2 regions of the Streptomyces sp. SM18 genome follow, and region 1 is predicted to be linked to the other one. Evidence: riboswitches for the same ligand, from Rfam matches in the RefSeq annotation. Region 1 holds a riboswitch; the other holds the start of a gene.
The links. A riboswitch is a leader RNA that binds a small molecule or an ion and turns the genes downstream of it on or off. The one in region 1 is predicted to bind cobalamin.
Positions count from the first base shown of each region.

Region 2: it holds a riboswitch for cobalamin, as region 1 does, so the genes downstream of both, B9S64_RS00800 (ABC transporter substrate-binding protein) here and metE (5-methyltetrahydropteroyltriglutamate--homocysteine S-methyltransferase) in region 1, are expected to answer to the same signal.

Region 1 covers NZ_CP029342.1:5,775,822-5,782,942, forward strand. Annotated here, with positions in the region: gene B9S64_RS25885 (ABC transporter ATP-binding protein) at 1-67, opposite strand, end outside; gene B9S64_RS25890 (ABC transporter permease) at 64-927, opposite strand; gene modA (molybdate ABC transporter substrate-binding protein) at 924-1,751, opposite strand; gene B9S64_RS25905 (molybdopterin-dependent oxidoreductase) at 2,119-2,610, shown strand; gene B9S64_RS25910 (molybdopterin-binding protein) at 2,719-3,117, opposite strand; gene metE (5-methyltetrahydropteroyltriglutamate--homocysteine S-methyltransferase) at 3,237-5,549, opposite strand; cobalamin riboswitch at 5,711-5,927, opposite strand; gene B9S64_RS25920 (hypothetical protein) at 6,195-7,121, opposite strand, start outside.
Region 2 covers NZ_CP029342.1:179,558-186,678, forward strand. Annotated here, with positions in the region: gene B9S64_RS00775 (NAD(P)-dependent oxidoreductase) at 1-14, opposite strand, end outside; gene B9S64_RS00780 (adenosylcobinamide amidohydrolase) at 99-815, opposite strand; gene B9S64_RS00785 (PRC and DUF2382 domain-containing protein) at 1,217-2,182, shown strand; gene B9S64_RS00790 (ABC transporter ATP-binding protein) at 2,435-3,331, opposite strand; gene B9S64_RS00795 (iron ABC transporter permease) at 3,328-4,413, opposite strand; gene B9S64_RS00800 (ABC transporter substrate-binding protein) at 4,410-5,459, opposite strand; cobalamin riboswitch at 5,515-5,702, opposite strand; gene B9S64_RS00810 (acyl-CoA dehydrogenase) at 6,008-7,121, opposite strand, start outside.

The DNA.
Region 1 (7,121 bases):
CCAGCCCCTCCGCGCCCGGTTCCGGTGCGCCGGCCGTCCGGCGCGCGGTCTTCCCGAAGTCGGTCATGAGGCGGTCATCCATCGGTCGCGCAGCCCGGCCAGGACCGCGACGGACACGACCAGCAGCACCAGGCTGAGCGCGATCGCGGCGGCCGGGTCGCTCTGCAGGGCGAGGTAGACGGCGAGCGGCATGGTCTGCGTCCGGCCCGGGAAGTTCCCGGCGAACGTGATCGTCGCCCCGAACTCGCCGAGCGCCCGCGCCCAGGCCAGGACGGCGCCCGCGGCGATACCGGGGGCGATGAGCGGCAGCGTGACCCGGCGGAACGCGGTGAAGCGGGAGGCCCCCAGGGTGGTGGCCGCCTCCTCGTACCGCGGATCGGCGGCCCGCAGGGTGCCCTCAACGCTGATCACCAGGAACGGCATCGCCACGAACGCCTCGGCCAGCACCACACCCACCGTGGTGAACGGCAGCGTGATCCCGAACCAGGAGTCCAGATACTGCCCGACGACGCCGTTGCGGCCGAGCGCCATCAGCAGCGCCACACCGCCCACCACGGGGGGCAGCACGAGGGGGAGGGTCACCAGGGCCCGGACGAGGCCCCGGCCGGGGAACTCGACCCGGGCCAGCAGCCAGGCCAGCGGGACCCCGATCACCAGGCTCACGGCGGTGGCCGCCGTCGCGCAGACCAGGGAGAGCCGGAGGGCCTGCCACACACCGGGGCTGGTCAGCTGGTCGGGGAGGCTGTGCCAGGGGGTCCGGATCAGCAGGGCGATCAGCGGCAGCACCAGGAACGCCAGCCCCAGCAGCGCGGGCAGGAGCAGTGGCAGCGGTACGCCCCGGCGGGAGCCCGGCCGGACCCGCCGGCGCCGCGGCTCCCCGGCCGGGGGCGCGGCGACGGCGGCGGGCTCGTCGTGCGGGGAGGTCACGGCTTCAGGAACCCGGCCCCGGTCAGGACCCGCTGGCCCTGGTCGGACCGCACCAGCTCGATGAACGCCTTGGCCGCCCCGGCGTTGGGCGCGTCCTTGAGGAGGGCGATCGGGTAGTCGTTGACGGCGTCGGCGGACTCGGGGAAGTCGACGCCCTCCACCTTGTCGCCCGCGGCCTTCACATCGGTCTTGTAGACGACGGCGGCGTCCGCCTCCTTCAGCTCCACCTTCGTCAGGGCGCTCTTGACGTCCTGCTCGAAGGAGACCGGGGTCAGCTTGAGGCCGCTGGCGTCCAGTGCCTTCCGCGCGGCCGAACCGCACGGCACCTCCTCGGCGCACAGCACGACCTTCAGGTCCGACTTGGTGAGGTCCTTCAGGGAGGAGATCTTGTCCGGGTTGCCCGGCAGGGTGGCGATCTCCAACTGGTTGCGGACGAAGGTCTCCGGGGCCGCGGAGGTGTTCCCCGCGTCGGTGACGATCTTCATGGTCTTGGGGCTCGCCGCGGCGAACAGGTCCGCCGGGGCGCCACCGGTGATGCTCGCGGCGAGGGAGTCGCTGCCGCCGAAGCTGAAGGTGACCTTCGTGCCCGGGTGCTCCTTCTCGAACTGCTCGCCCAGCGTCGTGAAGCTCTCCTTCAGCGAGGCGGCGGCGAAGACGGTCACCGTGCCGGAGAGCTTCGGGGAGGAGGAGGACGCCGGCGCGGAGGAGTCGGAGCCGGACGACGAGGAGTCGTCGGAGGAGCAGGCGCTCAGGGCCAGCAGCGCGGCCGCGCCCACGGCGGCGGCCTGCGTGGTCCGGCGGGTCCGGCGCACGGAACGGGTCATCAAGGATCTACTCCCTCTGCTTCTCGCGGTTGTCCGCGAACGCTCATCGGTGGTCTCCCGACGACCCCGTGGGCCGACGTGACGTGGGCCGCGAGGGCCGGCCCCGGGACGGCCCGGCGGCCTGCGCGTCGCGTTCCGCGGCGGGATTCCCGCCGTCGACCCGGTACCCACCGGCCTCGGCGCCGACGCCGGGTACGGCGCCCACACCGCCGGTCCGGTAGGTGTTCATGCGCCGATCATACTTCCGCATATGCGAGGTGTAAGTCTCCTGTCACATTGCATGAGCCTGGGCACACATTCAAAGGGCTTGTATGTGCGTTTATACGGGCGTGCCGGGCGGGTACGGTCATGCGGGAGGTGGTAGCCCGTGAGCCGGTCCCTCACCGCCGTCGGCGCGGCAGCAGGACCCGTGGCGGAGCTCGCCCTCACCGGTGACCTGGCACGTCCGGCCCGTCTGACGGTCTCCCAGCTGCTCGCCTGGCCCCAGCACCGGGCGCGGGTCAGCTTCGACTGCGCCACCAGCGGCACCCGGTACCACAGCTTCACCGGGCCGCTTCTGCACGAGGTGCTGTCGGCCGCGGGCCCCCGCTTCGATCCGGCCCGTCGCAGGGACCGCCTGCGTTTCCTGATCGCCGTACACGGCACGGACGGCCATCACGCCCTGCTGTCCTGGGCGGAGATCGATCCGGACTTCGGCCGGGCACCCGTCCTGCTCGCGGTCACCCTCGACGGCGCCCCGCTCGACGGGGCGGGCGCCCAGCTGGTCCTGCCGCAGGACCGCTGCGGCGCGCGGTACGTCAGCGGCATCGACGCGGTGCGGGTGGACGGCGGCTACCTCGCGGGGAGCGGCGCCGGGTGAGCGGGGTGGCCGTCGGCTTCCGGTGAGCGGGGCGTCCGTCGGCGCCCGGTCCACCGTCCCCGCACGCCCGGCCGCCCGGTTGACCGGGCCGCGCGGGCCGGCCGCCCGTCACACCCGGTCGACGTGCACGTTCGTCGACTTCACCCGGGCGGTGGCCTCCATGCCGACCTCCAGCCCCAGTTCCTCCACCGCCTCGCGGGTGAGCAGCGACACCAGCCGGTGCGGTCCGGCCTGGATCTCCACCTGGGCGGCCACGTCACCGAGCTGGACGGCGGTGACGATGCCGGGGAAGGCGTTGCGTACCGACGTGGAGGAGGGGACGTCGGGCTGTCCGTGCCCGCCCTGGGCGAGTTCGACGGAGAAGGCGGCCAGGTCCTTGCCGTCCACGAGCCGGCGCCCGCCCTCGTCGCGATGGGTCGCTACCCTGCCCGCGTCCGCCCACCGTCGCGCGGTGTCCGGACTCACGCCGAGCAGCCGTGCCGCCTGGCCGATCGTGTATGACGTCATGCGGGTCAAGATAGGCCACCGGACGGTCCCACGTGCCGGTCGGCCACGGCCGTACAGGCGTGTGACCGGGGGAAAGGCCGGGGCGGGGAGGCCGTGGTGGCCTCCCCGCCCCTTCCCGTCTAGGCGAGTTCCGCCCGTACGGTGCGGGCGGCGGCGACCAGGTTCTCCAGGGAGGCGCGGGTCTCGGGCCAGGCGCGGGTCTTCAGGCCGCAGTCCGGGTTGACCCAGAGGCGTTCGGCCGGGATGGCCTCAAGTCCCTTCCGGAGCAGGGCGGCCGCCTCCTCGGTGCTCGGGACGCGGGGGGAGTGGATGTCGTAGACGCCGGGGCCGGCCTCACGCGGGTAGCCGTGGGCGGCCAGTTCGCGGGCGACCTGCATGTGCGAGCGGGCGGCCTCCAGGCTGATGACGTCGGCGTCGAGGTCGTCGATGGCCTGGACGATGTCCCCGAACTCGGCGTAGCACATGTGCGTGTGGATCTGGGTGTCCGGCCGCACCCCGGCGGTGGTGAGACGGAACGCCTCGGTGGCCCAGTCCAGGTAGGCGGGGCGGTCGGCGGCGCGCAGGGGCAGCGTCTCGCGCAGGGCGGGCTCGTCCACCTGGATGACCGACGTCCCGGCCGCCTCCAGGTCACCGACCTCGTCGCGCAGGGCCAGGGCCACCTGGCGGGCGGTGTCGCCGAGGGGCTGGTCGTCGCGGACGAAGGACCAGGCGAGCATGGTGACCGGGCCGGTCAGCATGCCCTTGACCGGCCGTTCGGTGAGGGAGTTGGCGTACGCGGTCCAGCGCACCGTCATCGGGTGCGGCCGGGAGATGTCACCGGCGAGGACCGGCGGGCGGACGTAGCGGGTGCCGTAGGACTGGACCCAGCCGTGCTGGGTGGCGAGGTAGCCCGTCAGCTGCTCGGCGAAGTACTGCACCATGTCGTTGCGTTCGGGCTCGCCGTGCACCAGGACGTCGATACCGGCCTTCTCCTGGAAGGCGAGGACGTCGCGGATCTCGTTCTCGATGCGCTGCTCGTACCCGGCGGTGTCGATCCGGCCGGCGCGCAGGTCGGCGCGGGCGGTGCGCAGTTCGGTGGTCTGCGGGAACGAGCCGATGGTGGTCGTCGGCAGCAGCGGCAGGCCGAGGTGGGCGCGCTGGGCGGCGGTGCGCTCGGCGTACGGCTGGGAGCGGCGGCCGTCCGCGTCGGTGACGGCGGCGGCCCGCTCCCGTACGGCGGGGTCGCGGGTGATCGGGGACCGGGCGCGGGAGGCCAGGTCGGCCCGGTTGGCGGCGAGTTCGGCGGCGACGGCGCCGGTGCCCTCGGAGAGGCCCCTGGCGAGGGTGACGATCTCGGCGGTCTTCTGCCGGGCGAAGGCGAGCCAGCGAAGGATCTGCGGGTCGATGTCCCGCTCCGCCGCCGCGTCGAGCGGGACGTGCAGCAGGGAGCAGGAGGCGGCCACGTCCACCTGGCCGGCCAGGCCGAGGAGCGTCCCCAGGGTGGACAGGGACTTCTCCAGATCGTTGATCCAGATGTTGCGGCCGTTGACGACCCCGGCGACCAGGCGCTTGCCGGGCAGTCCGCCGACGGCGGCCAGCGCGTCGAGGTTGGCCGCGGCGGAGTCGGTGAAGTCGAGGGCGAGACCCTCGACGGGCGCCTTCGCCAGGACGGGCAGGGCGTCACCGAGCCGGTCGAAGTAGGAGGCGACGAGCAGCTGGGGGCGGTCGGTGAGGCCGCCCAGGTCGCTGTAGGCGCGGCCGGCGGCGTTCAGCTCGGCCGGGGTGCGGTCCTGGACGAGGGCGGGCTCGTCGAGCTGGACCCACTCGGCGCCGGCGGCCCGCAGGTCGGCCAGCACCTCGGCGTAGACGGGCAGCAGCCGGTCCAGGAGGGTCAGCGGCTCGAAGTCGGCGGCCACACCCGGGGCGGGCTTGGCCAGCAGGAGGTAGGTGACGGGGCCGACCAGCACGGGACGGGCCGAGAGGCCGAGCGCGAGGGCTTCCTTCAGCTCGGTGACCTGCTTGGAGGAGTCGGCCGTGAAGACGGTGTCCGGACCCAGCTCGGGCACCAGGTAGTGGTAGTTGGTGTCGAACCACTTGGTCATCTCCAGGGGGGCCACGTCCTGGGTGCCCCGGGCCATCGCGAAGTAGCCGTCGAGGGCGTCGGCGCCGACGGCCGCCCGGTGCCGCCCGGGGATCGCGCCGACCATGACGCTGGTGTCCAGCACATGGTCGTAGTACGAGAAGTCGCCGGTCGGCACCTCGTGGACACCGGCGTCGGCGAGCTGCCGCCAGTTGGCCCGGCGGAGCTCCGCCGCGGTCTCCCGGAGGGCGTCGGCGGTGACCCGGCCCTTCCAGTAGCCTTCGACGGCCTTCTTCAGCTCCCGGTCGGGGCCTTGGCGGGGGTAGCCGTACACGGTGGCGCGCGCTGCCGCGGCTGCGGGCTGTGCTGTCACGGAAATCTCCTTCGCGAGATGACTCCTTGAGATCCCGGAGACGGGACACGGGCGCGAAGGGTGACGAACCGGACGGAACGCTCGCTCGCCTTGTGCGGCAGGTTCCGTCTGGTATGTACGCCGACCCGCCCACGAGGTCACCGGGATGTCCGTACGCGATCGTTCGCGTACGGGCAACGGGCAGGTCTTCGGACTCGTGGGCACGTCTGCCGGGGCAGACACCTACTGGCCGTCGCTTCCCAGGTCCGTGCGGACCCAGTGCGTATGACGGCGGTCGTTCCCACTCACCGCTGCGGGGCAGTCCCGGATTCCCACCGGGTTCCCTCTTACGACGCGTCTGTCTGGCGGACAGGGCGAACCAGCTGCACCGGTCAGCCTAGAGGGCGGATCACGAACCGGGTGCCGGTGTTCACATGCCGGACCGGAATATGAGACGGCGACGGGCGCGCCGGCACCCGCGTCCTGCGGCGCGGCGCGCCGGTCGCGGGGCCGTCTCCCGTGACGGCGCTCGGCGTGTCGCGGGACGTCCGCGTCCGGTGGGGGACGCGTGCGGCGGGACGGAATACCGGTGGCGGCCGGGCCCCGTCTGCGGGACCCGGCCGCCACCGCTCACGGGGTTTCCCCGGTGGCGCGGCCGGACGCCGGTCAGGCGCCCCAGCGCAGGGCCAGGGTGTCGCCCGCATGGACGACCGTGCCCCGGGTGGCGGTCGTGAAGGCCGCACCGTCGGCACTGGCCTTCCAACTCCCCGCAGAGCTGTTGGCCTTGCCGTTGAGCGCGGTGACGGTGCCCGTCCCGGACGACGGGGTCACCGACGAGACACAGCCGGACGGGGTGGCGGAGCCGGTCGCCGCGTCGAGCACCGCGCCCAGCGTGGTCGTGGTCCCCGTCGGCGTGAACGAGACGGAGCACACCTTCAGACCGCCGGCGCCGTCGTCGACGGTGAGGGCCAGCTTCGCGGCCGTACCGGAGGTGAAGGATCCCTGGGCCACCCAGCGGGGGGCGCCGGCGGTGGCCGGCACCGGGGGAGCGGCGGTGAAGCCGCCGCCCGCCACGGCACGCAGCCCGTCGACGGAGGCGTAGGCGGAGGGCGTGGTGTCGGAGGGCTGGTACTTGAAGCCGCCGCCCGGGTTGAACTGCTGGGATATCAGGAAGTCGACGGGTGTCTTGCCGGCCGACGTGAGGAAGTCGCCGGTCTGCGGGTCGATGCCGCAGGCGTTCAGACCGGAGACCGCCCAGCCGTTGGAGTCGGTGTTGACGCCGAACATGGCGTTGAAGGCACCGCTGCCCGGTACCAGCTTGCTCTTCAGGAACGCCTTGGCCCGGGTGATGCCGCTGTCGGTGTGCGGGACGCCGGAGACGCACAGCGCGGCCATCGCCGCACCGGTCATGTCGATGTCGCTGGTGGTGCCGAGCTGCCCCGGATCGCCCTCGGCCTTGCCGTAGTTCCAGCCGCCGTCGTCGTGCTGGTTGGCCCGGATACGGGTGACCAGCCGGTCGAGCAGGGCCTGCGGGACGCGTGGGGCCCCGGCCTGGGTGGCGGCGCCGCCGAGGGCGAGTGCGGCGAAGACGGT
Region 2 (7,121 bases), 5.6 Mb from region 1:
GAGGCGGTGGTCATGGCTCGATCCCTTCGTCGGTGCGCCCGGCGGCGGGACCGAGCGGGCGGTGGCGGCCCGTGCCCGGGGGCCGGGCACGGCTGGTCTCAAGCCTGCGGCACGGATCCCCGGACCGCCGCGCCGGCCGTCGTACCGCCCCGTACCGGCCGGTCGGCCGCACCGGCCGTCGCCCCCTCCCGGTCCGCGGAATCCACCGCCCCGGTGAGGACGGCGCGGTGGACGGCCCTGGCCAGGCGGGCTCCCCAGAGCGAGCGCGGACCGGCGAAGGGTTCACCGGCGTCCGTCCCCGGATCCGGCGCGGCGACGCACACCGCGTCCGTGGGGGTGCCCGAGCAGTCGAGCCCGGCGTCCAGGAGCGCCTGGACCTTGGCCTCCGTGGCGGTCGCCACCGCGTTGACCAGCGCGGCGTCGGAGAGGGCCACCGGCAGGGTGACGACGATGTTGACGGTGCCGGGCGGCAGCGGTCCGCCGGTGCCCTCGGCGGGCGCGGCGGCCCAGCCCCGTACCCCAAGACCACTGGTGACGGTGGCGGTCACCCCGCCGTCGTGCGCGGTGGTGTATGCGGTGACGTCGGCGGCCGTCATCAGCCCGGCCCCCGGTCCGCCGAGCCCTTCGGCCGTGGCGATCTCCGCGAGGTGCCGGTCCGGGTCCAGCCGGGGATATCCGCCGGGGACCTGCGCGTTCAGGATCCAGGCCCGGGGCCCGATGCCGCCGCCCAGTACGGCGCTGCTGCACACCCGCCAGCCGGGTCCCAGCCGCCAGACCAGGTGGTGGAGGCCCTGGCCGTTCTCCCGCCGGGCCAGCAGTTCCCCGCGCTGTCCGGGCAGGTGGGCGCGTACGGAAGCGATGGCGCACCCCCTTCCGCGGCCGGCCGGCGGTCGGCGGCGGCGCGTCGATCATACGGGGGCGTCCGTCCCCGGCCCCGTCCGCCCCGGCTCCGTCCACCGGACCCGGCCGCCCTCGCGTGGGGGCCCGCCGCCCGGCCGCTGTTCCGGGAGGTTCGCTCACCCGATTGGCGTAACACGGCAGGACAGCCGGGACCTGCGTCGCACACGGCCTCCCGCGCACCGGGAGTGGTTCGGGCAGCCCGGTGGCGCGGCCGGGAAGTTGCACCGTCCAACCGGGTGAGGCGCGATGGAATCCGGACGCGTCTTCCCTGTCGGATCCACCCGCAGGACGCGCCCGAGCGAGGAGGGAATCGGCCATGGGAGCCGCTGACGGTTTCACGGATTCCGGAGAACTCGACGGTCTGACCGTCTTCGACAGTGACGGCGAGAAGGTCGGCACGGTCGGGCGGGTGTACGTCGACGACGACACCGGCAAGCCCGACTGGATCACGGTCAAGACCGGCATGTTCGGCATGAAGGAGAGCTTCGTGCCGCTTGCCGGTGCTCGTCGTGTGGGCTCCGACCTGCACGTCGCGCATCCGAAGGACAGGGTCAAGGAAGCGCCCCGCGTGGACGCCGACGCCCATCTGTCCGTGGCGGAGGAGGAGGAGCTCTACCGGCACTACGGCCTGACCAGGAAGTCGGGCGGCAACGCCGGTGCCGGTGGGGACGCGCGCACGACGTCCGGGACCGGGACCGGGACCGGGGCCATGGGCGCCGCCGGTACGGGCGCCGCGGCCGGAGCCGCCGGTGCCGCCGGAACCGCCCGCACCGGGCAGACCGGCACGGGCCGGCAACGCGACACGGAGGCGACCTCCGCGTCCCGGCCGCTCGCCGGGGCCGGGGCCGAGCGGTCCGCGGCCGGTGTCGGTGACGAGATGACCCGCTCCGAGGAGCAACTCACCGTAGGGACGGAGGAGTACGAGAGCGGACGGGCCCGGCTGCACAAGTACGTCGTGACCGAAGAGGTCACCCGGACGGTTCCGGTGTCCCACGAAGAGGTACGCGTGGTGCGCGAGCCCATGAAGCCGGGCGAGAAGACGACGGCCGGTTCGACGAACCTCGGCGAGCAGGACGTGGAGGTCACCCTCCACGCCGAGCGCGCCACCGTCCGGAAGGAGGCCGTCCCGGTGGAACGGGTCCGCCTCGAAACCAACAAGGTCACCGAGCAGAAGGATGTCTCCGCCGAACTCCGCAAGGAGAAGATCGACTACACGGACGGCAAGGAAGCGGGCAGCGACAAGGACATGGGCGGCGAGTTCGGCCAGGGACGGCGTCGCTGACCCCCTCACACAGCGGCGTCAGGCCGCGCGAGCACATGCGAGGGGCGGACCCGTGGGTCACGGGCCCGCCCCTTCTTGCGATCCGGGCGCGGATAGGCGGCTCGGCCACGGGCGGTCACGGGTACGCCGTTCGGCCACGGGCGGTCGCCTGTACGCCGTTCGGCCATGGCGGTCACTCCACGCGGCATCCGGCCACGGGGGCTCCCACGCGCGGCGGCCGTGGCGGCGGACGGCGGACGGTACGGCCAGGTCCTACCGGCCGGTCCCGGGCGGCGCGGCGGCGCCGGCCCGCGCGTCCCCTGCCCCGGACCCGGGCTTGGCCCCGGCCCCAGGGCCTGGCCGGGATCCGGGCAAGGACCCGTCCGGAGACCCGGGCAGGAAGCGGACCGAGGGCCGCCCGTCAGGCCCGTCGTCGGTGACCACCGCCCGCACCCGGTAGACCTCCGCGATGAGTTCCCGGGTGAGCACCTCGGACGGTGTCCCGGCGGCGACCACCTTCCCGTGGGCCATGACAGTGATCCGGTCGCAGAACATCGCGGCCAGGTTGAGGTCGTGCAGCGCGATCACCGCGGTCACGGGCAGGGCCGCGACCAAGGCCAGCAGTTCCAATTGGTGCTGGATGTCGAGGTGGTTCGTCGGTTCGTCCAGGAGGAGTTCACGCGGCCGCTGGGCCAGGGCGCGCGCGATCTGCACCCGCTGGCGCTCCCCGCCGGACAGGGTGTGCCAGGACTGCCCGGCGCGGTCGGCCAGTCCGGTGCGCTCCAGCGCCTCGCGTACGGCCTCCTCGTCCTCGGGGCCGGCCGCCGACCAGGCGCGGCGGTGCGGGATGCGGCCGAGGCGTACGACGTCCAGCACGCTGAGTTCGACCTGGGTGACGGCGTGCTGGTCGACCACGGCCACCCGCCGGGCGACGGTGCGGCGGCCGGTCCCGGCGAGCGTGCGGCCGTCCAGGGTGACGGTACCGGCGTGCGGGGCGAGCACCCCGGCCATGATCCGCAACAGGGTGGACTTGCCGGAGCCGTTGGGGCCGATCAGCCCCACGGTGGCGCCGGGCGGCGGGGCCAGGTCCACGCCGTCCAGGACGATCCGGCCGCCCGCCTCCCGCTTCACCCGTGCGGCGCGCAGGCCTTCGCGGTCGGTGGCTGTCATGGGTTCCTCCGGGTGCGGTACAGGACCAGGACGAAGGCCGGGACACCGATGAGGGCGGTGACCACGCCGACCGGCACCTCCTGCGGGTCGAGCACGGTCCGGGCCAGCGTGTCCACCCAGACCAGGAAGACGGCTCCGGCGAGCGCGGTGACGGGCAGCAGCCGGCGGTGGCCGGAACCGGCCAGGGCGCGGGCGGCGTGCGGCAGGACGAGGCCCACGAAGCCGATGGCACCGGCGGAGCTGACGAGCGCGGCGGTCAGCAGCGCCGTGGTGCACAGCAGCACGAGGCGGGTACGGCCGACGTGCACGCCGAGCGAGGCCGCAGCCTCCTGGCCGAACACGAAGGCGTCGAGCGTACGGGCGTGCCCCAGGCAGACCAGCAGGGCCACCGCGAGCACGGCGGCGCAGACCCACACATCGCTCCAGCCGACACCGCTGAGGGAGCCGAGCAGCCAGAACAGGACGCCCCGGGTCTGTTCGGCGTCGGCCGCGGTCATCACGACGAAGGAGGTGAGGGCGGAGAAGAGCTGCATGGCCGCGACCCCGGAGAGCACCACCCGGTCGGTGGTGCCGCCGAGCGTATGGCTGAGCAGCAGGACGAGGGCGAACGAGCACAGTGCCCCGAGGAAGGCTCCGGCCGGGACCGACACCGCTCCCCCGCCGACGCCGAGGACGACGACCGCGACCGCCCCCGTGGACGCCCCGGACGAGACGCCCAGCACGAAGGGGTCGGCGAGCGGGTTGCGCAGCAGGGACTGCATCACCGTCCCGCAGACCGCGAGCCCCGCCCCGCAGACCGCGGCGAGCAGGGTGCGGGGCATCCGCAGGTTCCAGATGATGCCGTCGCGGATCGGGGTCAGCCGGGACTCGCCGAGGCCCAGGTGGGCGGCGACCGTGGACCAGACGTCGGGGACGGAGATCCGCGCGGGTCCGATCGTGACGGCGACCGCCACGGACAGCACCAGCAGGGCCGCCCCGCCGGTCCACAGCAGCCCGTCCCGCAGCACCCGTACGCCGGTGGCGCGGGGCGGGGGCGTCTTCCGCGGGCGGGACGGGGCGGGTGCGGGGGCGGGGGCGGTCACCCCGCGAGCCCGAACGAGCGGAGCCCGGCGGCGACGCGTTCCACGCCTTCGACGGTCCGGATCGACGGGTTCATGGCCTGGCCGCTGAGCAGGACGTACCGCTTGTGCCGGACGGCGTCCATGTTCTTGGTGGCCGGGTTGGACTCCAGGAACGCGATCTTCTTCTCGGCGCCCTCGGCGGTCTGCGACTTGCGGGTCAGGTCACCGATGACCAGGACGTCCGGGTTGCGGTCGGCGACGGTCTCCCAGTTGATCTGGGGCCACTCCTCGTGGGAGTCGTCGAAGACGTTCTCGGCGCCGAGTTCACCGGTGATGATGCCCGGGGCGCCGCAGCAGCCCGCGAGGTAGGGGGCCTCGGCGTTGGCGAACCAGTACAGCAGCGTGGTGCCGGAGGCGTCGATGTCCGCGGTGGCCTTGTCGATCCGGCCCCGGAGGTCGGCGACCAGCTTCTCGCCTCGTTCCGGGACGCCGAACACCTGGGCCAGGTCGGTCACTTCGTCGTAGACGCTGTCCATGGTCAGCGGCTCGGTCCGGGAGCCGTCGCCGCTGCCGCTGTTGTCCTTGGCGGTGCAGTCGGCGGGTGCCACGTAGGTCGGGACGCCCAGTTCCTCGAACTGCTCGCGGGGGGCGACACCGCCCTTGCCGAGGGTGGATTCGAAGGAGGCGCTGACGAAGTCGGGTTCCTGGTCGAGGACCTTTTCGGAGGAGGGGCGGTTCTCCGCGATGCGGGGCACCCCGGCGTTGGCCTTCTCCAGGCCCTTCATCACGGGGTCGGTCCAGGTGGCGCTGCCGGCGAGCCGGTCGGCGAGGCCCAGGGAGAGCAGGATCTCGGTCGATCCCTGGTCGAGGGAGACCGCCCGGCTCGGGGCCGCGTCGACGGTCACCGTGCGTCCGCAGTTCTTCAGCGTGACGGGATAACCGCGCGCGGCGCCGTCCGCCCGGTCGTTGTCCGGGGTGCCCCCGCTCCCGCCGCCGCACGCGGTCAGCAGGACGGCTCCGGCGGTCAGCAGGGTGGTCAGGCGTACGGTGCCGGCTATGGAATGCACAGGGTCCCTCGACGTCTCGGGGCTCTTCCGCGAAGCCCGCTGCGGTGTGCCGCTTCCGGCGGAAGCGGGTGCCAGCAGGTCTTCGGACTCGGGTTCACCCGGGCGGGACGCCTTCCCGGGGTGCCCGGAGGCGTCCCAGTGGCCGTGGCCCCGCCCGTCCCCCTCACCGCTGCGCGTCAGCTCCGGATTCGCACCGGATTCCCTGACTCCCCATGGAGTGTGACTGGCCTCCGCAAGCTATCACGCAGCAGGTGAGAGGCCTTCCGGCCGGTGCGGGGCCGTGCCGGAGAGGCCCTGCGGGCCGCCCGCCGCGTCCGGGCGGCGGGTGCCGGGGCGCGGGCGGCGGGGGCCCGCGGCGACGGGCCGTCAGGGCCTCGGCTCCGCACACGCGCGAGACGTGTGGTGAACCGATTCGCCTCGGTGCGGGCGGGGCCTGCGCCGGCGCGCGAGCACGGCCGTCGTACCCCAGTAGGCCAGCAGGACGGTCCGCAGCCCGATGACCTCCAGGGTCTCGCGCACCCCTCCCCCGCCGGCTCCGCCCGCCCCGCTCATACGGCGCCCTCCCGGGCGGATCCGGCGTCCGCCGTGTGCCAGGGCGCGTCCGGGTCGTCGTAGGCGTCGGCGTAGTGAGGGCCCGCGATCGGCCAGTCGGCGAGCACTTCGCGCGGCAGGGCGAACGCCTCGGCCAGTTCCGGGGCGTGGGCGGCGACGGCCGCGATCAGGTCCTCGGTGGCCTCGGGCAGCGCCGCGACCTGTCCGGCGTCCAGCAGCCCCTCGGCCAGCAGGTCACCGCTGTTGCGGGCCACCCACTCGATCGCGAACAGCCGCTCCAGCTCCCCCAGACGGTCCCGGGCCGGCCCCGGGGGCAGTGCGGCGCGGGCCTGGGCGTAGGCCTCGGCGGCCTGCCGGTACGCGTGTGCCTCGACCCCCCGCAGGGCGGGACCCGAGGCCGCGTTCCAGCGGGCGAGCCGGTCGCCGTCACAGACCCGCAGGGCCCGTTCCCCGGCCCTGGCGAACCAGATGTGCTCGACATGGGCGAGGAGCCCGTGCAGGAACCGGGGGTCGGTCAGGTCTGTGCCTGCCGGGTCGCGGGGTACGGCGGGCGGGGCGGGCCGGGCGGTGACGAGCAGGTCGCCCGCCGCCTTGGCGTACAGCGCGATGTTGTCGCCCTCGGCGGTGATGGCGCCTTCGATCCCGGTGACCAGTTCGGTCATACCGTTGTTCTCCAACAGCGCCTGCGCGCCGCAGCGTTCGCGGCTCTGGACGATGACGCCACGGGCCTGCCAGGTGATCCACGCCTTGGCGATCGCGACCAGCCGTTCCGCCTCCTCGCGCTCGTCCTCGGTGCAGACCTCCCAGCGGTCCAGCGCGCGGCGGTGCAGCAGGCTCATGGCGAAGACGGTCGCCATGGCCGAGGCGAGGGGACCGTGGTGGGTCCGGTGGGCGTTGACCGGCACCTGCCGTGTGCCGCGGGCGCCGGTGATCGTCCGGTGGCCGCCGTAGCGGACGGCGACGGCGAGCGCGACGCGTGCCGAGCCCGCCGCGCAGGCGCTCATCGAGATCCGGCCGGGGACGACCCGGCCGATGGAGGTCAGGAAGCGCCGCCTGCGTTCGGCGCGCAGGCTGCCGGGGTCCTTCTGGCCGCTGTCCCCGTCATGGGTG